DNA from 3 places in the Mesorhizobium sp. ISC15 genome. Region 1 is predicted to be linked to each of the others. Evidence: predicted binding sites of a transcription regulator. Region 1 holds the regulator's gene; each other region holds the start of a gene.
The links. The regulator PhoB, encoded in region 1, activates phosphate uptake and scavenging genes when phosphate is short. The targets are predictions, from matches to a motif close to TGTCATNNANCTGTCAT.

Region 2: the regulator PhoB is predicted to act here: its motif matches at 6,913-6,929, upstream of RPG13_RS16965 (RNA degradosome polyphosphate kinase).
Region 3: the regulator PhoB is predicted to act here: its motif matches at 6,740-6,756, upstream of RPG13_RS10215 (ceramide glucosyltransferase).

Annotation. Positions count from the first base shown of each region.
Region 1 covers NZ_JAVSPX010000001.1:594,598-605,408, forward strand. The annotation lists gene RPG13_RS02945 (sugar ABC transporter permease) at 1-253, opposite strand, end outside; gene xylF (D-xylose ABC transporter substrate-binding protein) at 399-1,439, opposite strand; gene RPG13_RS02955 (ROK family protein) at 1,708-2,955, shown strand; gene phoB (phosphate regulon transcriptional regulator PhoB) at 2,990-3,679, opposite strand; gene phoU (phosphate signaling complex protein PhoU) at 3,696-4,403, opposite strand; gene pstB (phosphate ABC transporter ATP-binding protein PstB) at 4,440-5,255, opposite strand; gene pstA (phosphate ABC transporter permease PstA) at 5,268-6,881, opposite strand; gene pstC (phosphate ABC transporter permease subunit PstC) at 6,874-8,262, opposite strand; gene RPG13_RS02985 (PstS family phosphate ABC transporter substrate-binding protein) at 8,384-9,388, opposite strand; partial or broken gene RPG13_RS02990 (response regulator) at 9,894-10,355, opposite strand; gene RPG13_RS02995 (hypothetical protein) at 10,524-10,760, shown strand.
Region 2 covers NZ_JAVSPX010000001.1:3,526,461-3,537,271, forward strand. The annotation lists gene RPG13_RS16930 (amino acid ABC transporter substrate-binding protein) at 1-1,016, shown strand, start outside; gene RPG13_RS16935 (amino acid ABC transporter permease) at 1,080-2,267, shown strand; gene RPG13_RS16940 (amino acid ABC transporter permease) at 2,272-3,429, shown strand; gene RPG13_RS16945 (amino acid ABC transporter ATP-binding protein) at 3,451-4,254, shown strand; gene RPG13_RS16950 (TIGR02117 family protein) at 4,358-5,035, shown strand; gene RPG13_RS16955 (FAD-dependent monooxygenase) at 5,282-6,511, opposite strand; gene RPG13_RS16960 (zinc-finger domain-containing protein) at 6,528-6,773, opposite strand; gene RPG13_RS16965 (RNA degradosome polyphosphate kinase) at 7,093-9,294, shown strand; gene ppx (exopolyphosphatase) at 9,294-10,811, shown strand, end outside.
Region 3 covers NZ_JAVSPX010000001.1:2,085,751-2,096,561, forward strand. The annotation lists gene phoU (phosphate signaling complex protein PhoU) at 1-631, shown strand, start outside; partial or broken gene RPG13_RS10185 (magnesium and cobalt transport protein CorA) at 765-1,772, shown strand; gene RPG13_RS10190 (GcrA family cell cycle regulator) at 1,871-2,389, opposite strand; gene RPG13_RS10195 (aspartate aminotransferase family protein) at 2,745-3,944, shown strand; gene argF (ornithine carbamoyltransferase) at 3,962-4,873, shown strand; gene RPG13_RS10205 (Hsp33 family molecular chaperone) at 5,042-6,076, shown strand; gene apaG (Co2+/Mg2+ efflux protein ApaG) at 6,238-6,630, opposite strand; gene RPG13_RS10215 (ceramide glucosyltransferase) at 6,856-8,010, shown strand; gene RPG13_RS10220 (O-succinylhomoserine sulfhydrylase) at 8,059-9,249, opposite strand; SAM riboswitch at 9,307-9,384, opposite strand; gene RPG13_RS10225 (2'-deoxycytidine 5'-triphosphate deaminase) at 9,509-10,603, shown strand; gene RPG13_RS10230 (ABC transporter substrate-binding protein) at 10,701-10,811, shown strand, end outside.

The DNA.
Region 1 (10,811 bases):
CCATGCCGGTCGCCATGATCGCCACCGAGGAGGTCTGCACCGACAGGTTCCAGAGATTGCGCGGCGTGAGGAAAAGCCCACCCGACAGGATGTGAATTCCAACCCAGATGACCAGCAGAGCGCCGACCATGCCGAGCATGCGTATATCGAGCTCGGTTGCCTTGAGGAACCGTCCGATGGCGCTGAGCTCGGATTCGCGCGCCCGGTCTTCGGCCGTGTGGGCGACCGGTGGGTTGGATGCCGTGTCGGTCATGATGTCCTCCGACCGGGTTGCCGTCTGGCGCGGATGCCGGAACAGAATGCTATTTGCTTTCCACGGTCATTTGAAGCGGAAAGCCTCTCGAAAAACGCCGCGGCCTGACAGCCGCGGCGTTCGTTTCCTTGCGAAATGATCCAGATCAGTTGCAGGCCGCAACGCTGCCCGCGGCGACACCCGCGCAGACTTCGTCCTTCTTGATCCAGCCGGCGTCAATGACGACGTTGAGATTGTCCTTGGTGATGGCAATCGGCGTCAGGAACAGCGACTTGACGGCATTGCCGCCCGGCGTGGTGAAGTCCTTGACGCCCGCAATGTCGGTCATCTGCTTGCCGTCGGCAAGCTGCGAGGCGATCTCGGCGGCGTTCTTGCCGAGCTCTCGCGCGTCCTTCCACACCGATACGGTCTGTGTGCCGAGCGCAATGCGGTTCAGCGCTGCATGGTCGCCGTCCTGGCCGGACACCGGGACGGATCCGGCCAAGCCTTGCGCCGTCAGCGCCGCGACGACGCCACCGGCAGTGCCGTCATTGGCGGCAACCACCGCATCGACCTTGTTGTCGTTGGCGGTCAGGAACTGTTCCATGTTCTTCTGGGCGTTGGCGGGAAGCCAGCCGTCGGTATACGCCTCGCCGACATTTTTGATCTTGCCGCTGTCGATGGCATCCTTGAGCACTTCCATGGAGCCGGCGAACAGGAAATCGGCATTCGGATCGGCGCCCGAGCCCTTGATGAAGACGTAGTTGCCTTCCGGCGCCACCTTGAACACTTCGCGGGCCTGCATGCGGCCGACTTCCTGGTTGTCGAAGGTCAGATAGAACACGTCCTTGTTCTCGATCAACCGGTCATAGCCGACGACCGGAATGCCTTCGTCCAGCGCCTTTTGCACCGCCGGCCCGATGGCCGACGCATCTTGCGCAAGGATGATCAGCGCGTTGGCGCCCTGCGAGATCAAGCTCTCGACATCGGTCAGCTGCTTGCCGGGATTGGACTGCGCATCGGCGGAAATATACTTGTCGCCGGCAGCCTCGATCGCCGTCTTCATGGCGGCTTCGTCGGTCTTCCAGCGCTCTTCCTGGAAGTTCGACCACGAAACGCCAATGACCTTGTCCTTCGCCTGTGCGACCGACGCGAGCGTCAGCGACATGGCGACCCCCGCCAGGATGGCGGCTGCGAATCTCTTCATGATAGTCCTCCCTGCGCCGCGATACGGCGCGACCAAACTGGCCCGAAGGCCGGCACAAAGGCTCTATTTTTTCGAGCCTCGAAAAAATACTGGTCCAACGCCGAAGCGCTGTCAACATCAATTCTGATGGATTTTGATGTCCCTGCCGACTTTTTTCGAGCCCCGGAATAAACAATGACAGGGCCTTCTGCTTCTGCCAGTATTTGTCGGACGCTACCGACGGCTTCCGGTTCATGAGCGGCCGCGGCAAGAGGGAGGAAGCAAAAGAATGTCGGTTGGAATCCGTCATGACGATTTGCGTCGGCGCAACCGGGCGATGGTGATTTCGGCCGTACGCCGGGCAGGCCAGCCGTCGCGAACCGAGATCGCCGCGACCACCGGCCTCAGCCATTCGACCATATCGGCGATCTCTTCCGACCTCATCCAGGAAGGCATCCTGACCGAGAGCAAAGCGAGCGAGACCGTTTCGCTGAAACGCGGCCGGCCGCAGGTCGGCCTTAGCCTCAATCCGGAAGCGGCAGCGGTGTTGGCCGTCGTGTTGTCGCTGAATTTCCTTTCGGTCGCCGTCATCGATTATGCCGGACAAGTGGTCGCCGAGGAACAGCGCCGGCTGGACACGCTGACCATGTCGCGCGACGAGCTGATCGACGAATGTGTCGCCATCGTCCGGCGCCGGCTCGAAGATCCCGATCTCGATGTCCAAAGCGTCGCCCGCATCGCGCTGGCGATCCAGGGCATCACCGATTCCCATGCGCGCGCCATGTTGTGGTCGCCGATCACGCCGCAGACGAACATTGCCTTCGCCGACATTCTGGAACGTGAGTTCGGCATCCCGGCCATCATGGAGAACGACTGCAACATGATGGCCGTGGCGCTGCGCTGGCGCGACCCGGATCGCTACCGCGACGATTTCATCGCCATCCTGCTCTCCCACGGCATCGGCATGGGGCTGGTGCTGAAGGGCGAACTGTTCACCGGCACCCATTCCTCAGGCGGCGAATTCGGCCACATGATCCACCGGCCGGGCGGCGCGCTTTGCCGCTGCGGGCGGCGCGGCTGCGTCGAGGCCTATGCCGGCAACTACGCCATCTGGCGCAATGCAAGGCAGTTGAGCGAGAACGCCGAGCCGGTCGCCGATGTCAGCGACGCCGAGATGCGGGCACTGGCGGCCCGGGCGCGCCAGACGGACGGACCCGAGCGCGAAGCCTACCGCAAGGCCGGCGAAGCGCTCGGCTTCGGGCTTGGCAGCCTGTTCGCGTTGATCGATCCGGCGCCGGTCGCCATGGTCGGCGCCAGCGCTGCCGCCTTCGACCTGATCGAGCCGGCCCTGCGCGAGGCCATCGCTCAGACCGCCGGCGGTCAGCATTCGGGTTCGATTTCCTTCGACACCGAGCCGAACGAGCTGCCGCTGATCCGCGAAGGCTGCGCCATGCGAGCGCTGAGCTTCGTCGACCAGGAGATTTTCGCGCCGGGCGCGCAAGGGAAGTCCGGCACGGCCAGGAAGCACGTGGCCTGAATGGAAGAACGCAGCTTGAATTCAGGCAGTCTGTTCAGTCTTCCCTGATCGCATAGCCCGCGCCGCGGATGGTGCGGATGACATCGGGCATGCGGCCATTGTTGACCGCCTTGCGCAGCCGGCCGACATGGACGTCCACCGTGCGCTCGTCGATGTAGATCGTCTCGCCCCAGACATTGTCGAGCAACTGGCTGCGCGAGAACACCCGACCCGGGTGCCGCATCATGAATTCGAGCAGCCGGAATTCGGTCGGCCCGAGCCGGATCTCGCTCTTCTTGCGATAGACCCTGTGCGATTCGCGATCGAGCATGATGTCACCGACCTTCAGCACGCTGGACAGCACTTCGGGCTTGGCGCGGCGCAGCAGCGCCTTGACCCTGGCCATGAATTCCGGTGTCGAGAACGGCTTGACCAGATAGTCGTCGGCCCCGGTCGAGAGGCCGCGCACCCGGTCGCTTTCCTCGCCGCGCGCGGTCAGCATGATGATCGGCAGCCGCTCGGTTTCGGGACGCACCCGAAGGCGACGGCAAAGCTCGATGCCCGAAACCGCCGGCACCATCCAGTCGAGCACCAGAAGATCGGGCACGTTTTCCTGAAGCCGGATTTCGGCCTCGTCGCCGCGCGTCACCACCTCGACCTGATAGCCTTCGGATTCCAGATTGTAGCGAAGGAGGACGCCCAGCGGCTCTTCGTCCTCCACCACCATGATGCGCGGCGCGATCATCGGCCGGTTACCCCTGTCATGTCGCCGACGCCGACATCGTCGTTTCGTCGAGCTTCGGTCGATCCGCCGGCAATTGCTGCCCGGTCACGACATAGTAGGCGTTTTCGGCGATGTTGGTGACATGATCGCCGATACGCTCGAGATTCTTGGCGCAGAACAGAAGATGCGTGCAGGCGGTGATGTTGCGCGGGTCCTCCATCATGTAGGTCAGGAGTTCGCGAAAAACCGCCGTGTATTTCACGTCGATCTTCTCGTCGGCGGCGCGCAGCTCTTTCAACGCGCCGGCGTTGCGCGACACATAGTGCTCGACCACGCCGCGGAGCTGCTCGAGAACGAGATCCGCCATCGCGTCGATACCGTGCGAGAGATTACGCGGCGTGGCGCTCTGCCCGACGGCGCTGACCCGCTTGGCTATGTTCTTGGCCAGGTCGCCGATGCGCTCGAGATCGCCGGCCATCCGGATTGCGCCAACCACGGCGCGCAGATCTTGCGCCATCGGCTGCCGCTTGGCGATCAGCGTGATCGCGCTGTCGTCGAGTTCGCGCTGCCGCGCATCCATGATGGCGTCATCCGAGACGACGCGCTGCGCCATCGCATTATCTGACGCAAGCAACGCGCGGATCGACGCTGCGACCATCGCGGCGGCGAGCTCGTCCATGTCGCGGATCAGCCTGTCGATGTGCTCCAATTCCTCGTCGAAAGATGCGACGGTATGTTCACCCATGATACTGTCCTCGTGCTCGAAAATTAGCCGGACCGCTTAGCCGAACCGGCCGGTGATGTAGTCCTGGGTGCGCTTGTCGTCGGGGTTGGTGAACATCTTGTCGGTCGCGCCCTCCTCGACCAGATAGCCGAGATGGAACATCGCCGTGCGTTGCGACACACGCGCTGCCTGCTGCATCGAATGGGTGACGATGACGATCGTGTAGTTCTGGCGCAGTTCGTCAATCAGTTCCTCGACACGGGCGGTGGCGATCGGATCGAGCGCCGAACAAGGCTCGTCCATCAGGATCACTTCCGGCGACACAGCGATGGCGCGCGCAATGCACAGACGCTGCTGCTGGCCACCGGAAAGGCCAGTGCCCGACTCGAGCAGGCGATCCTTGACCTCGTTGAACAGGCCGGCCTTCTTCAGGCTCGATTCGACGATGCCGTCCAACTCCGCCTTGCTCCTGGCCAGACCGTGAATGCGCGGACCGTAGGCGACGTTTTCGTAGATCGACTTCGGAAACGGGTTCGGCTTCTGGAACACCATGCCGACGCGAGCTCGCAGCTCGACGACATCGATTTTCGGGTCGTAGACATCCTCGTTGTCGAGCGTGATCTTGCCGCTTACCCGCGCGATGTCGATCGTGTCGTTCATTCGATTCAAGCAACGCAGAAAGGTCGACTTGCCGCAGCCCGATGGGCCGATCAACGCCGTCACCTGGTTCTCGCGGACATCGAGATCCACGTCGAACAGAGCTCGCTTCTCGCCGTAATGAACGGAGACCTTTTCGCCCTTCATCTTGATCGAAGGCTCGTTGGTTCCGCTACTCAGTTTCTGCTCGACGCTGGCTTCCGTCATGATGTTCATATCCTCTACTCCTTACCAGCGCCGCTCGAAGCGCCTGCGCAGTATCACCGCGATGGCATTCATGATGACCAAAAACACCAGCAAAATCAAAATCGCCGCCGAAGTCTTCTGCTGGAACCCCGCTTCAGGAAAATCGGCCCACATGAATATCTGCACCGGCAGGATCGTCGCGGGATCGGTGAAGCCACCGGGAATGTCGACGATGAAGGCGACCATGCCGATCATCAGCAACGGCGCGGTTTCACCCAGCGCATGCGCCATTCCGAGGATGGTGCCGGTCATGATACCCGGCATCGCCAGCGGCAGGACGTGATGGAATACGGTCTGGACCTTGGACGCTCCGATGCCAAGCGCCGCCTCGCGGATCGACGGTGGCACGGCGCGCAGCGAAGCGCGTGAGGCGATAATGATGATCGGCAGGGTCATCAGCGCCAGCACCATGCCGCCGACCACCGGGGCCGAGCGCGGCAGGCCGAAGAAATTCAGGAATACGGCAAGTCCAAGCAGGCCGAAGACGATCGAAGGCACCGCCGCCAGATTGTTGATATTCACTTCGATGATCGTCGTCAGCCGGTTCTTGGGCGCAAATTCCTCAAGATAGATCGCCGCCGAAACGCCGATCGGGAAGGCGATGGCGAGCGTTACGATCATGGTCAGGAACGATCCGACGACCGCGCCCCAGATACCGGCCAGTTCCGGCTCGCGGCTTGCGCCGGTGAAGAAGAAGATCGAGTTGAACCGGCTTTCGATCAGGCCGGCGCTCTTCAGCGTATCGAGCCAGACGATCACCTTGTCCGAAATCTTTCGCGATGCTTCCGGCGTGTCGATGACCCGCAGGAATGCCTGGCCGCTCGCGGCTGGCGCCGTGCTGTCCAGCGCCTCGATCACCGTGCCCTTTGCGACCGCCGTTCCGTTGGCCCCAGGCGACAGCGCGGTCAGCTTGACCGTGCCGCCATTGAACGCGACCAGCAGCGACGACGCGCCGCTCGTCAGCGTGAGCATGCCGTTTTCGCCCTCGGTCGCACCATGGCCGCGCGCCAACGCCAGCATGGCATCGTCGCCGAAGGTCAGATCGATGTCGCCGCTGCTTTGCGAAGGCGTGACGCTTGTCGAAATCGCCTCGTCCGAACCGACGTCGGCAAGCAAACCCTTGAGATAAAGGTCGGCAAAATCGTCAAGTGGAACCGCGTAGTCCACCGTTCCTCCGAGCATCCCCGGATCAGCAGCGATATCTTTGCGCAGGAACACGCCTGTGCCGGTGGAAATCAGTCCGCGCAGCAGGCGCTTGTCCTGACGGCTCGTCACATCCGGAAATTTTGCCGTAAGCGCTTCCTGGGCGATGGCGTCGTAGTTGACGGCGTCGAGTTTCGCCGGGTCGACCTTGGCCGCCGAAAGATCGATCGGCAGCGTCAGATAGTTCTGCCGCAGCGCCGGGATCGCCTGCGTGACGATCGTCGACAGGAGCAGCACAAGGAATAAGCCGGCCAACGCGACGGCTGCGGCGCCAAGCCATTTGAACCATGTTTCCGCACGGTAACGACCCTTTAGCCGCGCCTTCGCGGCGTCGTCGGTATGAATACTGACCGGCCGTCCGACGGCACCGAATGACGAGATCGCATCAGTCATATTGCTCTCGGTATTTCTGGACGACGCGCAAAGCGACGATGTTGAGGGTAAGCGTGATGCAGAACAGCACCAGGCCGAGCGCGAAGGCTGCAAGCGTCTTGGCGCTGTCGAATTCCTGATCGCCCACAAGCAGCGTCACGATCTGCACCGTCACGGTGGTGACCGCTTCGAGCGGGTTGGCGGTGAGATTTGCCGCCAGCCCCGCGGCCATGACCACGATCATTGTTTCACCGATTGCGCGGCTGACTGCGAGCAGCATCGCCGAAACGATGCCCGGAAGGGCCGCGGGAAGGATCACCTTGCGGATGGTTTCAGACTTGGTCGCGCCGAGGCCGGCAGAACCGTCTCTCAGGGATTGCGGAACGGCGTTGATCACATCATCGGAAAGCGAGGAAACAAAGGGAATGATCATGATACCCATGACCACGCCTGCGGCGAGCGCGGATTCTGACGCAACGTTGAGACCCAGGCTTTCGCCCAGACCACGGAAGTAGGGCGCAACCGTCAGCGCAGCGAAGAAACCGTAGACGACGGTCGGAATGCCAGCAAGGATTTCCAATACCGGCTTTGCGACCGCGCGGACGCTTTTGGAGGCGTAATCCGAAAGATAGATCGCAGCCATCAGCCCGATAGGCGCAGCTACCAGCATGGCAATGAAGGTGATGAGCAACGTGCCGGCAAACAGCGGCACCATGCCAAAAATGTCCTGGTTGACCGCCCCGGCTTCCGCTCCGGCGCCGGTGAAGGCGCTCTGTGGCGACCAATGCGTGCCGAACAGGAACTTATAGAGCGGCACCTGTTGGAAGAACCGCAAGGATTCAAAGATGAGCGACAAGACGATGCCGATCGTCGTCAGGATCGCGACCGCCGAACAGGTGATCAAGAATGCGCGAAGAACGCGCTCGACCACGTGGCGCGCCCGGTAGGCCTGTGCGATGCGCGAATAGGCCCAGTAAAATCCGGACGCGGACAGTATGAGCGCGATCCCCCAGATGATCCAGGCGCTGGTCGCATGGATCGATTTGTAGACGGCCGCGGCCGCCTCTTTCGTGGGATCGGCGAAGCCGACAAGCCCGCCAAAGGCCATCGCGCGAGCGTCGCGGATGAAAGCTTCGACCTGCGGAATGCCCATTCCCGACAACTCGGCGGAGAAGCGGTCGGCAATGATCGACGATTCAATTCCCGGCGTCACCATCGACCACAGCACGATCGCAAGCAGCGCGGGACCGGCGGCAAAAAGCGCCAGGAACATGCCATGCTGGCCAGGCAGCGAATGCAGCCGGGCGACGTCGCCATTGACACTGGCAATGGCGCGTGTGCGGCCTATCCAATAGGCCGCAGCAGCCAGAACTAACAGAAGAACAACGAGATAACCGACCATGATTCAGGACGTCCCCTCGACCGCCGGCCATTCACCGGCTCAAAGCACGGGACGTTGGTCCCGCGCTTTGTGCTTTAGAGCATGAGGGTCAGAGCGGATATTTGCCCGGACCCCGAAAAAATCAGGAGCCCATGCCCTTCAGGGCCTTGGCGTTTTCGGCCCACGTGGCGCGCTCGGCGTCCGGCAGCGGGATCAGGCCCTTGTCGGCCAGATAACCCTCAGGACCCCATGCACCCTCCGAGGTGTACTCTGCGATGAACTCTTGCATGCCGGGGATGACGCCGACATGCTCTTTCTTGGCATAGATAAAGAGCGAGCGGGAAACGCCGTACTTGCCGGATGCGATGTTTTCGAAGGTCGGCTCGACGCCGTCGACCTTGTGGCCCTGCAGCTTGTCGGCATTCTGGTCAAGGAACGAGAAACCAAAGATGCCGAAGGCATTGGGGTTGGCTTCCAGCTTCTGGACAATCAGATTGTCGTTTTCGCCGGCCTCGACAAAAGCGCCGTCTTCGCGGATTTCGCCGCAGCCCTTTTCATTAGCCGCCTTCACCTCTTCCTGGCAGGCCGCATCCATGACGAGTTCAACGAACGCGTCGCGCGTGCCAGACGTGGGCGGCGGGCCAAGCACTTCGATCTTTGTCGCGGGAAGCGACGCATCGACATCCGACCAGTTCTTGTAGGGGTTGGCGACGACCTTTCCGTCAACTGCGACATTCTTGGCGAGCGCCTTGAAAACCTGTTCCTTGGTCAGATCGACGACAGTCCCTGCCTTCGAGTTGGCGAGCACGATGCCGTCGAAGCCGACCTTGATCTCGACCGGCGTCACGCCGTTTGCCTTGCAGGTTTTAAGCTCGCTGTCCTTGATGGCGCGCGAGGCATTGGTGAAGTCGGCGGTATTTTCGCCGACGCCCTGGCAAAACAGCTTCATGCCGCCGCCGGTGCCAGTCGATTCGACGACCGGGGTCTTGATCTGCCCGCTCTGGCCGAGCTTTTCGGCGACAGCCGTCGTGAAGGGGAACACTGTGGACGAACCGACGATTTGAATCTGGTCGCGCGCGGCGGCATAACCAGCCGACGCGGCGAGCGCAAGCGCCGCGGCCGACGCCGTAAGGAGGAATTTCTTCATGTGGCCTGCTCCTGTTCGGAATATGGTCTCTCGGCGCCATTCCTTCGGCGCCCGCTGAGGCCAATAGCCCCCGATTATAACAGTCGCATGACAGTTTGATGTCAGCCCGGTAACGCCGCACAGCCATGTCGAAAGGGAAGCGCCGCGGGTCTCGCCGGCACAGCCGTGGTTTGCCGCTGGAATCAGCAGCTTGCACGGTTTCCAGCCGGCATTTCCCTTCGACTGGCGGTGCAATTTGCGCCGAAAAAGAAAATCCGGGCGGGAGCGCGTTGCATGCGGCCAAAGGAGGTCATGGCCGCGCCATCGCCGAAACAGGTCCGTTGGGGTAAATCTGACCCTGTTTCTTGCCGGCGGTCGCTGCTCCCGCCCGTAACTGGAGGAGCGGAACTCGAATGTGCTTATTGTCCCAACCTGGCGCACGCTTTGGTATGGTGCGATCGCGCCATAGTTTCGTCCGCAACGCGTCGCCGAATCTCAAGTGAACTTCTGCAGCCTGACCGGATGCCTATCCCGCGTTGCGCTGGATTTCGCCGTCCGCGCCGAGCCAGCGTTCGACCTTTTCGAGCAAGGCCCTGGGGCTGACGGGCTTGGGCAGATAATCGTCCATGCCCGCCTCCAGGCATCGTTCGCGATCACCCTTCAGCGCATGCGCGGTGACGCCGACGATCGGGACATGCGCGCCGGTCTCTTGTTCCAGCCGCCGAATAGCGGCGGTCGCGTCGTGGCCGTTCATCTCAGGCATCGAAACATCCATCAGGATCATGCGCGGATTGAGCCTGCCGAAGGCATCGAGCGCCTTGCGGCCATTGCCGACGATCTCGAAGCCGTAGCCGGTCTCGCCGAGAATCTGAGTGAAAACCATTTGGTTCACCTCGTTGTCCTCGGCAACGAGGATGTCCAGCCGATGCCCGGTGCCTGCCGGCGCGCTGGTGCGGGGACGAACCGGTGGCGGCTGCAGCAGCGCCCGCCCGGACGCGGCTCCGTATACGGGCAGCGGCGGTTGCACCGGCGATGACTGCGCCATGTCGTTCTCGGAACCGCCGGCCGGCGGCGCGCCGGAATGTGCCCCACAAGCATCAACGTTCCGCTAACCTTAACGGACCGTGACCAGTGCATCGGATTTGGAATTCGGTTGTTGCGCCGCTCCAAACTGGGGCGAATTCGCATTCGCCAAACTGCAGCGCCGCGCCTCGTTTCGGGCGCGCTACGGACGCTGCGGCACTTTGATTTTGCCCGCGATATTCCGACGGTTGCCGCTAGAACCGAAGCCGCGTTACAATCCCGTAAGGGTGTTGTCGATGTTGGGACGGATTCTGCCTTTTTTGCTATGCCCGATGCTGCTGTTCGGGAGCGGCTGCTCGCGCAGTTATGACGGCACCGTCGTCATTCCAAGGCCGCTCGATGTCCGGCGGTTCTGGGACAG
Region 2 (10,811 bases), 2.9 Mb from region 1:
CAATCGGCATTCTGGGCGCCGCCGCGCTTGGATTGGTGGCTTCGGCCGCGTCGGCGGCCACGCTCGACGACGTCAAGGCCAAGGGCTTCATCCAATGCGGCGTCTCGACCGGTCTGGCCGGCTTCTCGGCGCCGGATGACAAGGGCGACTGGCAAGGCATCGATGCGGATTTCTGCCGCGCTGTCGCGGCCGCCGTTTTTGGCGATGGCACCAAGGTCAAATTCACGCCGCTCAGCGCCAAGGAACGCTTCACCGCGCTACAGTCAGGCGAGATCGACATCCTGTCGCGCAACACCACCTGGACCATCAACCGCGATACGGCACTTGGGCTGAACTTCGTCGGTGTCACCTACTATGACGGCCAGGGCTTCATGATCAACGCCAAGAAGCTGCCGGGCGTGAATTCCGCGCTGCAGCTTTCGGGCGCGGCGGTCTGCGTGCAGAGCGGCACCACGACCGAGCTCAACCTTGCCGACTATTTCAAGTCGAACAAGATGGAGTACAACCCCGTCGTCTTCGAGAAGCTGGAAGAGGTCAACGCCGCCTATGACGCCGGCCGTTGCGACGTCTACACCACCGACCAGTCCGGCCTTTACGGCATCCGCCTGACGCTTGGCGCACCCGCCGACCACGTCGTGCTGCCCGAGATCATCTCCAAGGAACCGCTCGGACCGGCCGTGCGCCAGGGCGACGACCAGTGGTACCACATCGTCAAATGGACCTATTTCGCGCTATTGCAGGCAGAGGAACTCGGCATCACCAAGGCCAATGTCGAGGAGATGAAGGCCTCGGACAATCCCGAGATCAAGCGCGTGCTCGGCCAGGAAGCAGACACCAAGATCGGCACCGATCTCGGCGTCTCCAACGACTGGGTCGTCAACATCGTTAAGGCAGTTGGCAATTACGGCGAAATGTTCGAACGCAATGTCGGTTCGGGCAGCCCGCTGAAGATCGCGCGCGGCATCAACGCGTTGTGGACCAAGGGCGGCCTGCAATACGCTCCGCCGATCCGCTGATCGAAATGTGATCCGGAAGGCAGCTTTCCTGCCTTCCGGTTTCTCTTTCCAGGGGATGGTCGAATGGCATCGCAGGAAATTCTTCGCGAGGAGCCAAGCCGCGGCTCCTTTATCAATGATCCGAAGGTCCGCGGCATATTCTTCCAGGCGGTGGTCGTCATCGTGCTGGTGGCGTTGGTCTGGTGGATCGTCCAAAACACCATCGACAATCTGACGCGCCTGCGCATTGCATCAGGCTTCGGCTTCCTCAGGGGCCGCGCCGGCTTCGACATCAGTGACAGCGCCATCGCCTATTCGTCGGATTCGACCTATGGCCGCGCGATTGTGGTCGGCTTCATCAACACGCTCATCGTTGCCGGCGCCGGCATAATCACCGCCACCATCATTGGCTTCATCCTCGGCATCGGCCGGCTTTCGCACAACTGGCTGATCCGCAAGATCTGCATGGTCTATGTCGAGGTCTTCCGCAACATCCCGCCGCTGCTGGTCATCTTCTTCTGGTATTCAGGCGTGCTTTCGGTGCTGCCGCCGCCGCGCGAAAGCATCAACCTGCCATTCGGCTCCTTTCTCAACCAGCGCGGCTTCTACTTTTTGCGCCCCGTCTGGGGCGAAGGCTCGTGGCTGATCCTGGTCGCTCTGCTTCTCGGCATTGCCATGGCGTGGTTTGTCGCCCGCAAGGCGCGTCAGCGGCAGATGGCGACCGGCCAGCAGTTCCCGGTGTTCTGGACATCGGCGGCTCTGATCGTCGGCTTGCCGTTGCTGGCCTACGCGCTGAGTGGCTTCCCGCTGAGCTTTGACTATCCAAAGCAATCAACCTTCAACCTGACTGGCGGCTTTCAGGTCAAGCCGGAGTTCCTGTCGCTCTATTTGGCGCTGTCCTTCTATACGGCGGCCTTCATCGCCGAAATCGTGCGGGCCGGCATCATGGGCGTCAGCAAGGGTCAGACCGAGGCAGCCGGCGCGCTCGGGCTTCGCCCGGGATCGATCCTGCGGCTTGTCGTCATCCCGCAAGCCATGCGCATCGTCATTCCGCCGCTGACCAGCCAATATCTGAACCTGACCAAGAACTCTTCGCTCGCCATCGCCATCGGCTACCCCGACCTGACGGCGACGACCGGCACGGTGCTGAACCAGACCGGCCAGGCGATCGAGTGCGTGCTGATCATGATGGTGGTCTATCTCGCGCTCAGCCTGTTGACGTCGGCGATCATGAACGTGGTCAACGCCAGAATGGCGCTGGTGGAGAGGTAGGGACATGCAGGAGCACGACCTTTCCTTTGTCCGCGTCGAAATGGCTCTGGCACAGTCGGCGCCGTCAAGCGAGCGCGGCCTGGGCGCCTGGATACGCAAGAACCTGATTGCTTCGGCCGGCGACACGATCATGACCATCATCGGCATCGTGCTGGTCGCGATGATCCTGCCGCAACTGATCAGCTGGGCCTTCATCAACGCCCAATGGACTGGCACGGACCGCACGTTTTGCGCCACGGTGGCGCAGGGCGGCATCCAGCCGGACGGCTGGTCCGGCGCCTGTTGGGCCTTCGTCAACGCCAAGTTCGGCCAGTTCATGTTCGGCCGCTATCCAATCGATGAGCGCTGGCGGCCGATCCTGGTTGCCATCCTGTTCGTGGCACTTCTGGTGCCGCTGCTGATCCCGAAGGTGCCGCGCAAGGGGCTGAACGCCATTTTGTTCTTCGGGGCGCTGCCGATCTTTGCCTTCATCCTGCTGGTTGGCGGCGTGTTCGGCCTGCCGCATGTCGAAACCTCGTTGTGGGGCGGGCTTCTGGTGACGCTCAGCCTGTCCTTCGTCGGCATTGCCGTTTCGCTGCCGCTCGGCATCGTGCTGGCGCTGGGCCGGCGATCGAAGATGCCGATCGTCAAGATGCTGTGCGTCATCTTCATCGAGACGGTGCGCGGCATCCCGCTGATCACCGTCCTGTTCATGGCCAGCGTCATGCTGCCGCTGTTCCTGCCGGCCGGCGTCAGCTTCGACAAGTTTCTCAGGGCACTGATCGGCGTGTCGCTGTTTGCCGCTGCCTATATGGCCGAAGTGGTGCGCGGCGGCCTGCAGGCGATCCCCAAGGGCCAGTATGAGGGGGCGGATTCGCTCGGCCTCGGCTACTGGCAGAAGATGGGCCTGATCGTGCTGCCGCAGGCGCTGAAGTTGGTCATTCCGGGCATCGTCAACACCTTCATCGGCATGTTCAAGGATACCAGCCTGGTTTCAATTATCTCGATGTTCGACCTGCTCGGCGTCGTCAAACAGAATTTTTCCGACGCCAACTGGGCAACGCCGCAGACGGCCAGGTCCGGCCTCGTGTTCGCTGCCTTCGTCTTTTGGCTGTTCTGTTTCGGCATGTCGCGCTATTCGATGTTCACGGAACGCCGGCTCGACACCAGCTACAAACGCTAAGAACAAAAAAGGGAACCTTCCATGGCCACAGAAAATGCAGTCAGCGCGGAAGAGATCAAGGTCAATGCCGCCAAGATGCAGGTTTCCACCACCGATGTCGCCATCGACATCATCGCCATGCACAAATGGTACGGCGAATTCCATGTCCTGAAGGACATCAACCTGAAGGTGATGCGCGGCGAGCGGATCGTCATTTGCGGCCCTTCGGGCTCCGGCAAATCGACGATGATCCGCTGCATCAACCGGCTGGAAGAGCACCAGAAGGGCAAAATCTTCGTCGACGGCAAGGAATTGACCAACGATCTGAAAAAAATCGACGAGGTGCGCCGCGAGGTCGGCATGGTGTTCCAGCACTTCAATCTGTTCCCGCATTTGACCATCCTGGAAAACTGCACGCTGGCGCCGATCTGGGTGCGCAAGACGCCGAAGAAGCAGGCCGAGGAAATCGCCATGCACTTCCTCACGCGCGTCAAGATCCCGGAACAGGCCAACAAATATCCCGGCCAGCTTTCCGGCGGCCAGCAGCAGCGCGTGGCCATCGCCCGCTCGCTGTGCATGAACCCGCGCATCATGCTGTTCGACGAGCCGACCTCGGCGCTCGATCCGGAAATGATCAAGGAAGTGCTGGAGACGATGGTCGGCCTCGCCGAAGAGGGCATGACCATGCTCTGCGTCACCCACGAGATGGGCTTTGCGCGCAAGGTCGCCAACCGGGTGATCTTCATGGATCAGGGCCAGATCGTCGAGCAGAATACGCCGGCCGAGTTCTTCGACCATCCGCGCCACGAGCGTACAAAACTGTTCCTGTCGCAGATCCTGCACTGATCGCTCTCGCGCAAATCGAAAAAGCCCGGCCGAAACCCGGCCGGGCTCTTTTGCGTCTGAGCTGTCAGCCGGCGATCGAGAGCCGATTGCAAGACCGTCGCCCATGAAGAAGCCATCCCTCATTGGGCGTTTTCTCGCCATTCCGGTGGTGGCGATCGTGCTCGCCGTGATGCTGGGCACGTTCATTCCACGGCCGCTCTTGCCGGCGGCGGCCGCAGATCCCATCGCCACCAGGCACATCCTGGTGCTGAAAAATCCGATCCACACCGATATCGCCATTCCGGTCGACGACGATGTGCGCAAGCGCTTCCATTTCCTGGTCGATGGCGGCATTCCCACCGACATGGCCGAGGTCCGCTACATCGTCTTCGGCTGGGGCGGCCGCGCCTTCTATCTGGAGACGCCGAGCTGGTCGGAGCTGAAGACCGTGCCGGTGATGAAGGCGCTGACCCTTGACGCTTCGGTGATGCATGTCGATGTCGCCGGCAACATTGCCGAGCCGCACCCCGACGTTGCCGGCTTCGACATCGCCGAGGAGCGTTTTGCGGCGCTGCTCGACTTCATCGCCGCGAGTTTCCAGCAAGGGCCGAACGGCCCGATCCTGATCGAGAACGCCGCCTATTCCAGGTTCGATCGCTTCTACGAAGCCAACGGCCACTTCAACGCGCTGGTCGGCTGCAACACCTGGACCGCGGCTGCTCTGCGTATCGCCGGCCTGCGGACAGGCTGGTGGAATCCGCTGCCGGCCACGCTGGACCTATCGATAAGGATTTACAATTGAGAGTTCCGGGCAATCAGTCGGCTTGGCATTGCTGAGTGGGGCAAAAGCGCCTCATTCCTTCGCGCCCCCCTCTGTCCTGCCGGACATCTCCCCCACAAGGAGGGAGATTGGCAGTTTCGGCGCTGCGCTTCATCCTGCAACGTTGGAGATTGGCGAAAGCCGAGGTGACGGCCGATCTCCCCCCAAAGTGGGGGAGATGTCCGGCAGGACAGAAGGGGGGCGCTGTCCCGCCAGCCTATCGAGCTTTCATCGCCGATCGCCAGAGTCCGGCGCCTGCCAGCCATAGAGCCAGTCCAAATCCGCCGCGAGCTTTTCGGGCGAGCGCAGCTTCAGGAACAGGTTGCGCGCGACCGCCACCGGCCCGGAAGCGTGCCAGGCAAAGCGGTTGACGGCGCCGCGGCGGGCGACTTTGGCGATGCGCGGCCGCCGCATTTTTTCCCAGGCAGCAAGCGCGCCCCATGGATCGGCGGGCGAGGCGGCGATAAAGCCGGCAAGGGTTGCGGCATCCTCGACCGCCATCGCCGCGCCCTGCGCCGCAAACGGCGTCATCGCATGCGCCGCATCACCGATCAGCGCGATACCGGCGGGCGTCGTCCATGGCTGTGCCTGGTCAACAGTATGGATCGGCCATGCCGTCCACAGGCCGGCATCCTCGGCAAGCCGGGCCAGTGCTGCCGCCGTGCCACGCATGGCGCCGACGAGGATTTCGGGGTCGGCGTGGCCCGACCAGCCCTCGGCGATGATCTCGCCCCTGGTGAAGGCGGCCAGATTGAACGCCGCGCCATTGCTGACCGGATAGGCGACGAGGTGGAAGCCGGGATGCAGGAAGGCGGTCACGCAATTGGCGGCGCCAACCGCCGCAACGGCTTCTCCCGCGACACTGTCTGCGCTGACCGTCGCGCGCCAGGCAAGCTCGCCCGAAAACCGGCTTTGGGCGGCAAATCCGCCGAAGGCACGGATCGCCGACCAGACGCCGTCGGCACCGATCAGCAGAAAGCCGTCGGCTTCGATGGTCTTGCCGGCAATCTCGACTGTTGCCGTGGTATGGTGCGGTCCTGCCGCGACGCCGCCGACGCGCGCTCCGGTGACGAGACTGATGTCCGGCTGTTCGGCAAGGCGCGCCATCAGCGCCTCTTGCAGATCAGCCCGATGAGCGACGAGATAGGGCGCCTGCCAGCGCCTTTCGGCTGCTTCGCCAAGCGGCACCCGCGCCAGCTCGCGCAGCGTGGCGGCGTCCTTGAGCACGACCGCCTCCGGCCGCACCGCCGCCGGCAACAGCCGGTCGAGCACGCCGAGCTGGCGAAGGATGCGCGTCGCGTTGGGTGAGAGCTGGATGCCGGCGCCGGCCGCTTCGAGGCGCGGCGCCTGCTCAAACAGCCGCACCAGATAGCCGCGCTCGGAAAATGCCAGCGCCGCAGTCAGTCCGGCGACGCCGGCTCCGGCGATGACGACCTGCCCGGACCGCGTGTCGTCCATAGGGATGACGTGCGCGTCAGGCGGCCTGGTCGATATACAGGCATCCCGCAGGCTGCGTTTCCGTCGCCTTCAGCTTTGGCGAATAGCGATAAAGCGTCGAGCAATAGGGGCAGACCTTTTCATTGTCGTCGCCCATGTCGAGAAACACATGCGGATGGTCGAAAGGCGGGTTGGCGCCGGTGCACATGAATTCCTTGACGCCGATGTCGATCGCCGCATAGCCCGCATCGTTCTGGAAATGGGGAATGGAACCGCCTGCCATCGTCGTCTCCTAAATTTGCCGCATGACCTCGGATCATGCGCAAAATCAAAATTCTACCGCGTCCTTTGCGCGTCCAAAGGACGCGCTGCGCTGTACCTGGATTGCATCTGGATCATTAGCTGTCTCTTTGCAAGATCGATGAAATCAAACTGTCGTAAAAGCCTGTCACAGGATAAGCTAAGCCGGTTAAGGCATGGCCGCGAAAATCGAATTCGGTTTCGCTGGGGATCATGCGTAGCTTAAAAGTGGTAGAGCGTCCTTTGCGCATCCGGAACGACGCGTGACGCTCTGGGCAGCGGGTGCGAAACGAGCAGGAACCATGAACGAACTAAAGCCGGTGCAGAGCGAATTCACCACTGTCGAGGTGGCGAGCCCAGAGGGCGGCAACCCGGACCGCTTCGTCAACCGCGAGTTTTCCTGGCTGCAATTCAACCGCCGCGTCCTTGAGGAGTCGCTGAACGCCAATCATCCGCTGCTCGAGCGTGTCCGCTTCCTGTCGATATCCGCCGCCAATCTCGACGAGTTCTTCATGGTGCGCGTCGCCGGTCTCGCCGGCCAGGTTCGCGAAGGCATCACGCTGAAGAGCCCGGACGGCCGCACCCCCGAACAACAGCTGGAACAGCTGCTGCGCGAGGTCGAGCGTCTGCAGGAGGATCAGCAGAATAGCCTTTCCGCGCTGATGCTGCTGCTCGACAAGGAAGGCATCGAGAGCATCAGCCGCGATGCGCTGACCAAGGACGAGAAGACCTGGCTCGAGGATCATTTCCAGGAGCAGGTCTTTCCGGTGCTCACACCGCTTTCGATCGACCCGGCGCATCCGTTCCCGTTCATTCCCAATCTCGGCTTCTCGATGGCCCTGCAACTGCGCCATCGCAGGAATGGCGAGGAGATGAGTGCGCTGTTGCGTCTGCCGGTGGCGCTGAAGCGCTTCATCCGCTTGCCGGACCGCAAGCGTCATGTCCGCTTCATTCCACTGGAAGAGGCGGTCGGCCTCTATATCGGCAAGCTGTTCCCCGGCTACGAAGTCAAGGGCTCCGGCACGTTCCGCATCATCCGCGACAGTGACATCGAGGTCGAGGAGGAGTCCGAGGATCTCGTGCGCCTGTTCGAGACGGCGCTGAAGCGCCGCCGCCGCGGCTCGGTCATCCGCATCGAATTCGACAAGCTGATGCCGGCCGAGCTGCGCGAGTTCGTCGCCGGCGAGCTTGGCGTCTCGTCGAGCCGCATCAGCGTGCTCACCGGTCCGCTGGCGCTCAGCCAGATTTCCGAGATCGTCGCCATCGCCCGCGACGATCTCAAGTTCACGCCCTATAATCCGCGCTTTCCCGAGCGCATCCGCGAGCATGGCGGTGACTGTTTCGCTGCTATACGCGAGAAGGACATCATCGTTCACCACCCCTACGAATCCTTCGATGTGGTGGTGCAGTTCCTGCGCCAGGCGATGGCCGATCCGGAAGTGGTGGCGATCAAGCAGACGCTCTATCGCACCTCGAACGACAGCCCGATCGTGCGCGCCTTGGTCGACGCGGCCGAGGCCGGCAAGTCGGTGACGGCGCTGGTCGAGCTCAAGGCGCGTTTCGACGAGGAAGCCAACATCCGCTGGGCCCGCGATCTCGAGCGCGCCGGCGTTCAGGTCGTGTTCGGCTTCCTCGAGCTGAAGACCCACGCAAAAATGTCCCTGGTGGTGCGGCGCGAGGACGGCAAGCTGCGCAACTACGTGCATCTCGGCACCGGCAACTACCACCCGGTCACCGCGCGCATCTACACCGACTTGTCCTTCTTCACCACCGATCCGACGATCGCCCGTGATGTCGCCCAGCTGTTCAACTTCATCACCGGCTACGCCGAGCCGACCGAGGAGATGCGGCTGGCCATCTCGCCCTTCACGCTGCGCAAGCGCATCCTCAAGCACATTTCGGACGAGATTGCCCATGCGCTGGAGGGCAGGCCGGCCCGCATCTGGATGAAGATGAATTCGCTGGTCGACCCGATCATCATCGACGCGCTCTATGACGCCAGCCGCGCCGGCGTCGAGATCGATCTCGTCGTGCGCGGCATCTGCTGCCTGAGGCCTCAGGTCCCGGGCCTGTCGGAAAACATAAGGGTCAAGTCGATCGTCGGCCGTTTCCTTGAACACAGCCGCATCTACTGTTTCGGCAACGGCCATGGCCTGCCGTCGGACGGGGCGGTCGTCTACATCTCATCGGCCGATTTGATGCCGCGCAATCTCGACCGCCGCGTCGAAACCATGGTGCCGATCACCAATCCAACGGTGCATGAACAAGTGCTCGGCCAGATCATGCTGGGCAACATCATGGACAACCAGCAAAGTTTCGACGTATTGGCTGATGGAACCTCTCGGCGCTCCGTGCTTGAGGAGGGCGAGGAACCGTTCAACGCGCAGGAATATTTCATGACCAATCCGAGCCTTTCCGGACGGGGTGATGCGCTGAAATCGCATGCGCCCAAGCGCATCGCGCAGTTCAAGCGCCGCAAGAAAAACGGCGCAGCGACCGGCTGATGATTTCAACGTCCCAGGGCCGGCTTCAGGACCGCCGACCGCTGTCCATCATCGACATCGGGTCGAACTCGATCCGTCTTGTGGTCTATGAGGGGCTGTCGCGCTCGCCGACCACGCTGTTCAACGAAAAGATGCTGGCTGGCCTGGGTCGCGGCATCGTGTCGACCGGAAAGCTGGACCCCGAGGCGGTGACGCGCTCGATGGAGGAGTTTCGCCGTTTCCGTGCGCTGTCCGAGCAGGCCGGCGCCGAGCACATGTATGTGCTGGCGACCGCGGCTGCCCGCGAGGCGGTCAACGGTCCCGATTTCATCCACCGCGCCGAAGATGTGCTCAAGACCGAGGTCCAGGTGCTGAGCGGACGCCAGGAAGCCCATTATTCCGCGCTTGGCGTCATTTCCGGCTTCCATCCGGCTGACGGCATCGCCGGCGACCTCGGCGGTGGCAGTCTTGAGCTGGTAGACGTCGACGGCGAGACGATCGGCGACGGCATCACGCTGCCGCTGGGCGGCCTGCGCTTGCAGGACATGGCGAAGAACTCACTGGCCCAGGCCGGAAAGATAGCGCGCGACGAGCTCGCGAAGGCAAAGCTCCTGAAAGGCGGGCGGGGCAGGCCATTCTATGCGGTCGGCGGCACCTGGCGAAACCTAGCCCGGCTGCACATGGAAATGACCAACTATCCGCTGAGCGTCATGCACCATTACGAGATCGGCATCGAAAGCGCCGCGAACTTCCTCAAGCAGGTGGCCAAGGGTGAGATCGAGAAGGTGAAGGGTATCGAAGGCGTCTCGAAGAACCGCCGTTCGCTGCTGCCTTATGGCGCCATCGTGCTGCAGGAGATCATGGCGGCAATGCAGCCGTCCAAGATCATCGTTTCGGCGCTGGGCGTGCGCGAGGGCTTTCTCTATTCGCTGCTCGACGAGGCCGAGCAGAAGGCGGATCCGCTGATCTCGGCCTCGGAGGAACTCGCCCGGCTGCGCTCGCGCTCGGTCGCCCACGCACATGAGCTTGTCGAGTGGACCGGCAAGACCTTTGCCGCCTTCGGCATCGACGAGACCGACGACGAGAGGCGCTATCGCCAGGCCGCCTGTCTGCTTGCCGACATCGGTTGGCGCGCGCATCCCGAATATCGCGGCAAGCAGTCGCTCAACATCATCGCCCATGCCTCCTTCATCGGCGTCGACCATCCCGGGCGCGCCTTCCTGGCGCTTGTCAATCTGTTTCGCCACGAGGGCTTGTTCAACGATGCCGCTCCGGAAATCCGGGGGCTGGCGACGCCGCGCTATCTCGAGCGCGCCCGCGCACTGGCCGCGGTGATGCGCGTCGTCTACGTGCTGACGGCGGCGATGCCGGGCGTCATGCCGCGGCTGAAATGGGAGAATCGCGGCAATGGCGTGCTTGCGCTGGTGCTGCCGGCCTCTTTGTCCGATCTTTACGGCGAGCGGCCTGCCGGGCGCCTGGCGCAACTGGCGAGGGTCACCAATCGCCGGCTGGTGCTGGCGGTCGAGGGCGGGTCTAGC
Region 3 (10,811 bases), 1.5 Mb from region 1:
CGAACAGGCGATTGCGGCGCTGGTCAACGCCGACCCCGGCCTTGCCCAGAAGGTCATCCGTGATGATCTCGTTCTGGACGAAGGGCAGCGCGAGATCGACGACAAGGCGATCGTCATCATTGCCAAGCGCCAGCCGATGGCGACGGATTTGCGCGAGATCGTCGGCGCGATCCGCATCTCGGCGGATCTCGAACGGGTCGGCGACCTCGGCAAGAATGTCGCCAAGCGCGTGGTTGCCGTCACAGAAGGACGCCAGCCGACCAGCCTGTTCCGCGGCATCGAGGCGTTGGCCGACCTAGCGTTGACGCAGCTCAAGGAAGTGCTCGACGTCTACGCGTCGCGCTCGGTGGAAAAGATCGTCTTCGTGCGTGATCGCGACGATCAGATCGACGCCGTGTACACCTCGCTGTTTCGCGAATTGCTGACCTACATGATGGAAGATCCGCGCAACATCACGCCTTGCACGCACCTGCTGTTTTGCGCCAAGAACATCGAGCGGATCGGCGACCACGCCACCAATATCGCCGAGACGATCTACTACATCGTCACCGGCGATCAGATGCCGGCCGAGCGGCCGAAGGGCGACAAGACAGACAAGATTGTTCTCCCGGGAGCGCTACCCGCGAAATGAACCGCCAAAGCGAGAAGATCCCGTCTGAACTCATCTCGCTCGGCCTCTCGAACGCTTTATGAAACTGCGCTAAACTATCCGGACGTTAAGCTTCTCAGTTCCCTAGTGAAGGCCATGCTTTCAGGAGGCTGCGATGGAATATGTTCGGGAGTTCATGCCTGCGCCGCCGACGTCCAGCATTATCGCTTCCGGCGTCTACACGGCCGGCCGGCGTATCGCCGACATTCCGATCGAGGAAGCTGGCGAATGGGCAAAGAAGCCAGGCCATGTCGTCTGGATCGGCCTGCTGGAGCCCGACCGCAACCTGTTGCTTCGCGTCCAGGCGCAATTCCATCTGCATGATCTGGCGATCGAGGACGCGGAGCATCCGCATCAGCGGCCCAAGATCGAGCAATATGGCGACGCCTTGTTCATCGTTGCCCGCACGGCTCAATTGATCGACGGTCGTGTCACCTTCGGCGAAACCCATCTGTTCGTCGGTGCCGGCTACATCGTCAGCGTCAGGCACGGTCCATCAACCTCTTATGCCGCCGTTCGTCAGCACTGGGAAAGCTGCCCGCATTCGCTGGCCAAGGGCGAGGATTTCGTCCTCTATGCCATTCTCGATTTCATCGTCGATAACTACATGCCGGTGCTCGAGCAGATCGAGGATGAGGTCGAGGCGATCGAGGACAAGGTTCTGCTGAAACCTATGGCCGGCTCCGACATATAACGGCTTTACATGCTGCGCCGCGACCTGTTGCGCCTGCGCAATGCGGCACTGCCGCTGGTGGAAGTCTGCCGCCGGCTGACCAGCGCCGACCTGCCGCAGATCCATGCGGCCATGCACCCGCTGTTCCGCGACGTCACGGACCACATCCGCACCGTCCAGGAGAAGATCGACAGCTTGCGGGAGGTTCTCGCCTTTGCCTTCGAGGCGAGCCTTCTGGTTGGTCAGAGCCAGGAAACGGCGATCACCAAGAAGCTTGCCTCATGGGCTGCCATCCTGGCGGTGCCGACGGCGCTCGCCGGCATCTACGGCATGAATTTCAACGACATGCCGGAACTGAGGATGGAATATGGCTATCCGATCGTGCTGGGAGCGATTGTTTTGGTCTGCTCGGTTCTCTACTGGCGCTTCCGCAAGAGCGGCTGGCTGTGAAAGAGAGCGAATAGGAAATAGCGAGTAGCGAATAGGTGAAAATGAAGCTGCTTCCTCGCGGAGGCTCAATCCGTTTCTATTCGCTATTCGCTATTCGCTCAGCGACTGCGGCGCCGCTCCGAGGCCGGCTGGAACGCTATGCGGGAGTGATACTTGCAATAGGGTCCGGTTTCGGCCGCGTCGTTGCCGCAGAAATGGAATTCTTCCGAAAGCGGATCGCCATTCGGCCATTTACATGTACGCTCGGTCAACTCGACGAGTTGCAGATGCCGCGAGATCGGCACAACGACGTTCTCGACCGGACGGACGTAATGACGCGTCATCGGTACGGCGTCGAATTGCGCCTGCAGCGCGGTCGCGCCGATCGACGTGGTGATATGCCGCGCTGTGCTTGCCGCCCGCGACACCGATTTCTGGACGGTTGATCCCTGCACGCTCTTCTTCTGGCGTGCCGGCGTGGCGGTCGAGCGTCCGCGGCCCGACAGTTTCAGCCGATGCACCTTGCCGATGACAGCATTGCGGCTGACACCCCCGAGCTGTGCGGCGATCTGGCTGGCGCTCAGTCCCTCCGACCACAATTTTCTAAGAAGTTCGACCCGCTCGTCAGTCCAATTCATGAGACCGCGCTCCTGCTGAAATGTGCGGCGATCGGAATCCTTCCACGATCCGGCTTTCGCCGGGCAGACACCACATATATCGGGTGATTAGGTCCGCCGCACGAAATCTAGTTATTTCTCGACTACAATTACCTTATGCGCTGACTCGGTGACAAGAGTCCGAGGGCCAACACGAATCGGTTTTTTCGGTTTTCCCCAACTTGCCCGGTCGCTTATGAGCCGGCGCCTCGCTGGAGGGCTTGCCGCGCGTCATTGCGCGACGTTTTCGTTGACTTCATGGCCGAAAAACACGATAAGCCGCAAAGGCCGCCGCTTTGGCGGCTTTTTTGATTTTCCGGTACCGGAGACGCATATAATGAGCGGTTCGGCGCTTTTCGAGACCTTTACCCGCGCACCCCTGGCCTTCGACCATGGGGAAGGCACTTGGCTGGTCACCGACAAGGGCGAGCGATATCTCGATTTTGGCGGCGGCGTCGCCGTGAATTCGCTTGGGCACAGCCATCCGCATCTGGTCTCGGCACTCACCGAGCAGGCGGCTAAGGTCTGGCATGTCTCCAACCTCTACGAGATTCCGGGGCAGAGCCGTCTGGGCGAGCGGTTGGCCGACGCCACCTTCGCCGACAAGGTGTTCTTCACCAATTCCGGCGCCGAGGCGCTGGAATGCGCCATCAAGACGGCTCGGCGCTACCACTTCGTCAAGGGCCATCCCGAGCGCTTTCGCATCATCACCTTCGAAGGCGCCTTTCATGGCCGCACGCTGGCGACCATCGCCGCCGGCGGCCAGTATAAATACTTGGAAGGTTTCGGACCCAAGGTCGAAGGCTTCGACCAGGTCGGCTTCGACGACATCGACGCCGCCGAAAAGGCGATCACATCAGAGACCGCCGCGATCCTGATCGAGCCGGTGCAGGGCGAGGGTGGCATCCGCCCGGTGCCGACGCAGTCGCTGAAACGGCTGAGGCAGCTCTGCGAGCAGCATGGCCTGCTCCTGATCTTCGACGAGGTCCAGTGCGGCATCGGCCGCACCGGTAAGCTGTTCGCGCATGAATGGGCTGGCGTCACGCCCGACATCATGGCGGTCGCCAAGGGCATCGGCGGCGGCTTCCCGATGGGCGCCTGCCTCGCCACCGACGAGGCGGCCGTCGGCATGACGGCCGGCGTGCACGGCACCACTTTCGGCGGCAACCCGCTGGCGATGGCGGTCGGCAACGCCGTGCTCGACGTGGTGCTGGAAGACGGCTTCCTGGAGGATGTCCAGCGCAAGGCGTTGCTGCTGAAGCAGGGGCTGGCGAGTGTCGCCGACGAATTTCCTGATATCATCGAAGACATCAGAGGCACCGGCCTGATGCTCGGCTTGAAATGCGCCGCACCCAACACCAAGGTGAACATGGCGTTGCGCGACCAGCATCTGCTGGCGGTTCCGGCCGGCGATAACGTCCTTCGCCTGCTGCCGCCGCTCACCGTCACCGATGCCGAGATCCACGAGGCGCTCGACCGCATCCGCGCCGGCGCCCGGGGCCTGGCCGACGCCATCGCCGCGGCTGCCGCGAAGTAACAGTCGAAAGACCCCAAATGAGCCTTCGCCATTTCACCGATCTTTCCGCCGTTTCTGAGGGCGATCTGCGCTTCATGCTGGACGATGCCGTCGTGCGAAAGGCAAGGCTCAAGGCCGGCGAGCGGACGAAACCGCTCGAAGGCAAGGTGCTGGCGATGATCTTCGACAAGCCGTCGACGCGCACGCGCGTGTCCTTCGACGTCGGCATGCGCCAGCTCGGCGGCGAGACCATCATGCTGACCGGCACCGAGATGCAGCTCGGCCGCTCCGAAACCATCGCCGACACGGCCAAGGTGCTGTCGCGCTATGTCGATGCGATCATGATCCGCACCACATCGCATGACCGGCTGCTGGAGCTGACCGAGAACGCCACCGTTCCCGTCATCAACGGGCTGACCGACGATACCCATCCCTGCCAGCTGATGGCCGACATCATGACCTTCGAGGAACATCGCGGTCCGGTCGCCGGCAAGACCATCGCGTGGACCGGAGACGGCAACAACGTGCTGCATTCGCTTCTGGAAGCCTCGGCGCGGTTCCGCTTCAACCTCAACGTTGCCGTGCCGGAAGGCAGCGAGCCGGCGCAGAAGCATGTCGACTGGTCGACGGCGCATGGCGGCAAGTTGAATTTCACCCGCTCGCCCGAGGAGGCGGTCCACGAGGCCGACTGCGTCGTCACCGACTGCTGGGTGTCGATGGGCCAGGAGCACCGTGCCCGCGGCCACAATGTCTTCTCACCCTATCAGGTCAACGCGGCGCTGATGGCGAAGGCAAAGCCCGACGCATTGTTCATGCACTGCCTGCCGGCGCATCGCGGCGAGGAGGTCACCGACGAGGTCATCGACGGGCCGCATTCGGTGGTGTTCGACGAGGCCGAGAACCGGCTCCACGCCCAGAAGGCGGTTCTGGCCTGGTGCCTCGGCGCTTGATCCGGGCCACCTTGATCCGGGCCACCTTGATCCGGCCCACCTTGATCCGGCCCACCTTGATCCGGCCCACCTTGATCCGGCCCACCTTGATCCGGCAATGTGTGGTGCCTATCTCAGGCGCATCACGCAAATCGAGCGCGTTTCGACGCATGCGCCCCGGAGGGCGGCATGGCCGCGCCCCGGAGCTTTGTTATGTTGGAAACTCATCAATTGGCTGAACATCAACCCAAACTCGGCGAGTTCGGCTATGCCGGCGACGATCATGTCGTGCCCTTCGAGGTCGGCCCGCTCGACGTGCGTGGCCGCACCGTCCAGCTCGGGCCGATGCTCGACGCGATCCTCAGCCGTCATGACTATCCCGAGCCGGTCGCCCGCCTGCTGGCGGAAGCCTGCGTGCTGACGGTGCTGCTCGGCACCTCGCTCAAATTCGAGGGCAAGTTCATCCTGCAGACCCGCACCGACGGGCCGGTCGACATGCTGGTTGCGGATTTTTCCACGCCGCAGGCTCTGCGCGCCTATGCGCGCTTTGATGCCGACCGGCTGGAAGCGCTGACGTCTGCCGGCGAGACCTCGCAGCAGACGCTGCTCGGCAGCGGTGTCCTGGCCCTGACCATCGACCAGGGCGCCCACACGCAACGCTATCAGGGCATCGTCCAGCTCGACGGCGAGACGCTGGAGGAGGCCGCGCGCACCTATTTCCGTCAGTCGGAGCAGATCCCGACCGATCTCAGGCTCTCGGTGGCCAAGCTGTTGACGCCCGGCGTCGGCGGTGCCCGCGAGCAATGGCGTGCCGGTGGCATTCTGGCGCAATTCCTGCCGCAATCGCCCGAACGCATGCGCGTGCCCGACCTTCCGGGCGGCGACGGCGATCCGCGTGAGGAGATCCACGATCCGGCCGACAATTCCTGGCAGGAACTGCTGGCGTTGCTTGGAACGATCGAGCCGACGGAGTTGATCGATCCGACGATCGGCGCCGAGCGCTTGCTTTACCGGCTGTTCCACGAGCACGGCGTCCATGTCTTCGGCGGCGTGCCGGTCGCCGACCAGTGCTCATGCTCCAAGGAGAAGATCCGCGGCATCCTCGAAGGCTTCTCCGCCGACGAGATCAGGGACAGCACCGAGGATGGCGGCATTCACGTCGCCTGCGAATTCTGCTCGAAGCAATATGACTTCGATCCGGCGGAGTTCGGCTCGGCACAGTAAAGTGGATAGCGTTGGCGCTGCCCCTCACCCTCACCCTCACCCTCTCCCCATAAGGACGGGGAGAGGGGGGCGCTGGAGCTTGTCCCTTCTCCCCGTCCTTTACGGGGAGAAGGTGCCGGCAGGCGGATGAGGGGCGGCGCGAACGGCCGATGCTTTCTCTCTCAGTTCACCGTCCGCCGTGTGCCCGGCAAGTCGAGCGAAAAGGCGGGGATGGCGATATCAAACGTCTCGCCCCGCTTGTTGCGCATCGTGTAGTGGCCGACCATGATGCCGGACGGCGTCGAGAGCGGGCAGCCGGATGTATATTGATAACTGTCGCCGGGGTTGAGTTCGGGCTGGTCGCCGACAACACCGGCGCCGCGCACTTCCTCGACCCGGCCGGTGCCGTCGGTGATGTGCCAGTAGCGTGACAGAAGCTGCACGAATTCATCCGACTGATTGTCGATGGTGACCTGGTAGCCCCAGACATAGCGGTTCTCCGACGGATCGGAGCGATCCTCCAGATAGAACGGCCTGACCTGTACTTCGATGTTGCGCGTAACGGCGCTGTACATAGACTACTCCACAATATGTAGACGGAACTTTCGACGCTCTCCGTGGTTTGGTCAACCGGGTGCTTTCTGGCGTTGTCCGATTCCTTTGAGCGCAGCTGCCGAAGAACAATGTCATTTAAGTGACACATGACAATGATGGTGTGCAGGGCCGGGCGACTCAGCATTCTGTCGAACTGTTGAAAACGGCTTCCATGCGGCCGGTTTTTCTGGAGTGACCAGATATCGATGGAACTGACAGTCACAGCCGCCTTGCTTTCCACAGCTCTGCTCCTTGTCAATCTCGCCAGCATCCTGCTCGCTTCGTTGAAGCTGAAGCGGCCTGGCAGGATCGCGCCGCCAGCCGGCAAGGCGCCTGCGGTGTCGATCGTCGTGCCGTCGCGCGGCGTCGAGCCGTTTGCTGAGGAAACGCTTGAGCGCGTCTTCTCGCTCGACTGGCCGCGCTATGAGCTCATCTTCTGCGTCGCCCATGCCGAGGACCCGGTGGTCAGGCCGATCACCGATGCGATCGCCCGCTTTCCGGCCGTGCCGGCCCGGCTGCTCGTCGGCGACGACCGCATCAGCGGCAATCCGAAACTCAACAATTGTGTGAAGGGCTGGGAGGCCGCGCGCCACCGCTGGGTCATCCTTGCCGATTCCAACGTCCTGATGCCGAGGGACTATGTCCAGCATCTGATGGCGACGTGGCGGCCCGACACCGGCCTTGTCTGCTCGACGCCGATCGGCTCGCGGCCGGACGGGTTCTGGGCGGAGGTCGAATGCGCATTCCTCAACACGCTACAGGCGCGCTGGCAATATGCCGGCGAGGCGATCGGCCTCGGTTTTGCCCAGGGCAAGAGCATGTTGTGGGACAAGCCCATGCTCGACGCCAATGGCGGCATCCGTGCGCTTGCCGCCGAGATCGCCGAGGACGCCGCCGCGACCAAGCTGGTCAACGGGCTCGGACTGCGCGTCAATCTCGTCGCCTCGCCCTTTGAGCAGCCGCTCGGTTTGCGCACTCTCGGCGAAATCTGGTCGCGCCAGGCCCGCTGGGCACGCCTGCGCCGCGTCACCTTCCCCCTGTTCTTCGCGCCCGAGATACTGATCGGCGCGGCGATGCCGCTGGCGCTTGCGCTGATTGCGGCGGCCAGCGCCGGCTTCAGCCTGTCGGCAACCGCCATCGCCGTGCTGGTAGTCGCGTATTTGCCGGAATGCGCTCTCGCCTCGGCTGAGGGCTGGCACCTGTCGCTGCGCATGATCCCGGCGATGGTTGCGCGGGACGTGATGCTTCCCGCCATTTGGGCGCGCGGCTGGCTCAGCGGTGCCGTCGACTGGCGCGGCAACACGATGACCATCCACACCAGCGCCGCTGCGGAATTGGAAGAGACCCCGTCGGGCGCCTGACAGCGCCTGCTTTTGACGATGCGAGCAAAGCCGCTCCAGTGCGTATCCCTATCTGGCGGCTTTCAATGCCTGCTCGATGTCTTCGAGCAGGTCGTCGGCGTCCTCCAGGCCGACAGACAGCCTGAGCGTGCCTGGCCCGATGCCGAGTTCGGCGCGCGCCTCGTCGCTCAGATTCTTGTGCGTCGTCGTCGCCGGGTGAGTGATCAGGCTCTTGGCGTCGCCGAGATTGTTGGAGATCAGCACGATATCGAGCGCGTTCTGGAAGGCGAAGGCCGCCTGCTTGCCGCCCTTGACGTCGAGGCAGATCAGCGTCGAGCCGCCCGACATCTGCTTTTTGACGATCGCCGCCTGCGGGTGGTCGGCGCGGCCCGGATAGATGACACGGGCAATCTCTGATCGCTCGGCAAGGAAATCTGCGATCCGGCCGGCACTTTCCGTCTGCTGGCGCACGCGCAGCGGCAGCGTCTCCAGGCCCTTCAGCAGCGTCCAGGCGTTGAAGGGCGACAGGCTCGGACCGGTGTGGCGGAAATAGTCGTGCAGGTTCTCATCGATCCACTTCTTGTCCGACAGGATGACGCCGCCGAGGCAGCGGCCCTGGCCGTCGATGTGCTTGGTCGCCGAATAGACGACGATATGGGCGCCGAGCTGCAAGGGCTTCTGCTGCAACGGCGTGGCAAAGACATTGTCGACGATCAGCCGCGCGCCGATCGAATTGGCAAGCGAGGCAACGGCTGCGATGTCGACGACTTCCAGCGTCGGATTGGTTGGGCTTTCAAGAAAGAACAGCTTGGTGTTCGGCCTGACCGCCTTTTCCCAATTGGCGATTTCGGTGCCGTCGACCAGCGTCGCCTCGATGCCGTATTTCGGCGCCAGCGTCTCGACCACCCAGCGGCAGGAGCCAAACAGCGCGCGCGCCGCCACGATATGATCGCCGGCCTTGGCGCTGCACAAAAGTGCTGCGGTGACCGCCGCCATGCCGGATGCTGTGGCGCGTGCATCTTCGGCACCTTCCAGTGCGCACATGCGCTTCTCGAACATGTCGACCGTCGGGTTGGCATAGCGCGAATAGATGAAGCCCGGTTCCTCGCCCTTGAAGCGCGCTTCCGCCGCCTGCGCGGTGTCGTAGACATAGCCCTGGGTGAGGTACATCGCCTCGGAGGTCTCGCCGAAGCCGGAACGCAAGGTCCCGCTATGCACGAGTGCTGTCTGAGGTTTCCAGTTGCGCTTCTTGCTTGTCATCACTTTTGTTCCAGACACAAAAAAACCGGTCGCGAAAGTCGCAACCGGTCCATACGGCCTTGCGGCCCGACGGTCCTTTAGCGACTTGTTTAACGTGGCTGCAAGCCGACCGGCCAAATCACCACGGGATAACGACCCTTTAGACCCGCGCCGCGCTTGCGTCAATTGCCGGCATGATTAAGAGGTTTGTACCAGCAGGTTCCGCGGCAAGAACCTGCGGCAAACGATACGTTGCCCGGCCTTCGAGCGGAGCCAGACTTTGCGGCAGACAGGCATTCTTCCCGATCAGGATATTTCCGCGCTGTTCCAGTCGGGCGCGCTGACGTCGCTACGCGCGCTCGATGCCGACCAGATCCAGCCGGCCAGTCTCGACCTCAGGCTTGGCGACAAGGCCTGGCGGGTGCGCGCCTCCTTCCTGCCCGGCCCGAACCATAGGGTCGACGAAAAACTCGACCGCCTGAAGCTGCACGAAATCAATCTCGCCGACGGCGCGGTGCTGGAGACGGGCTGCGTCTATATCGTGCCGCTGCTGGAGAGCCTGGCGCTTCCGGCAAACATTTCGGCCTCGGCCAACCCGAAGAGCTCGACCGGACGGCTCGACATCTTCACCCGCGTGATGACCGATCGCGGCCACGAGTTCGACAAGATCGCTGCCGGTTACAACGGCCCGCTCTATCTGGAAGTCAGCCCGCGCACCTTTCCGATCGTCGTCCGCACCGGCTCGCGGCTGTCGCAGATCAGGTTCCGCACCGGCAATGCGCTTTTGTCTGAAAGCGAGCTCAACGACTTGCACCGCGCCGAGACGCTCGTCGCCACCGAGCCACCGAACATTTCCGGCGGCGGCATCGCGCTGTCGATCGATCTCGATGGCGATAAGGATGGCCTGGTCGGTTACCGCGGCAAGCACCACACCGGCCTGGTCGATGTCGACAAGCGCGCCGCACAGGATGTTGTCGACTTCTGGGAGCCGCTCTACAAGAGCGGTGCCGGCGAATTGGTGCTCGATCCGGACGAATTCTATATCCTCGTCAGCCAGGAGGCGGTGCATGTGCCGCCGCTCTACGCCGCCGAGATGACGCCCTTCGATCCGCTGGTCGGCGAATTCCGTGTCCACTATGCCGGTTTCTTCGATCCGGGCTTTGGCCATTCGGCGGCCGGCGGCACCGGCAGCAGGGCGGTGCTCGAAGTGCGCAGCCACGAAGTGCCGTTCATCCTCGACCACGGTCAGATCGTCGGACGGCTGGTCTACGAGCACATGCTGAAGCGGCCGCAGGCGCTCTACGGCACAGATCTCGGCTCGAACTATCAGGCACAGGGCCTGAAACTGTCCAAGCATTTCCGCGCCGCGCGCTGATCGCCCATCACGATCAGACCGCGCTTGCCTGAACCCTGCGCGTCGTGCTTGGCTGTGCCCAGCCGTCAGGGTGGCTCTGAACCAAGGGAACAAAAAAATGCAGATTTCAAGATGGATCGCATCGGCAGCAACAGCCGCCATGCTGGTGATATCAGCCGGGTCCTTTTCGGCGCAAGCACAGGAAAAATTGAAGATCGCCACCGAAGGC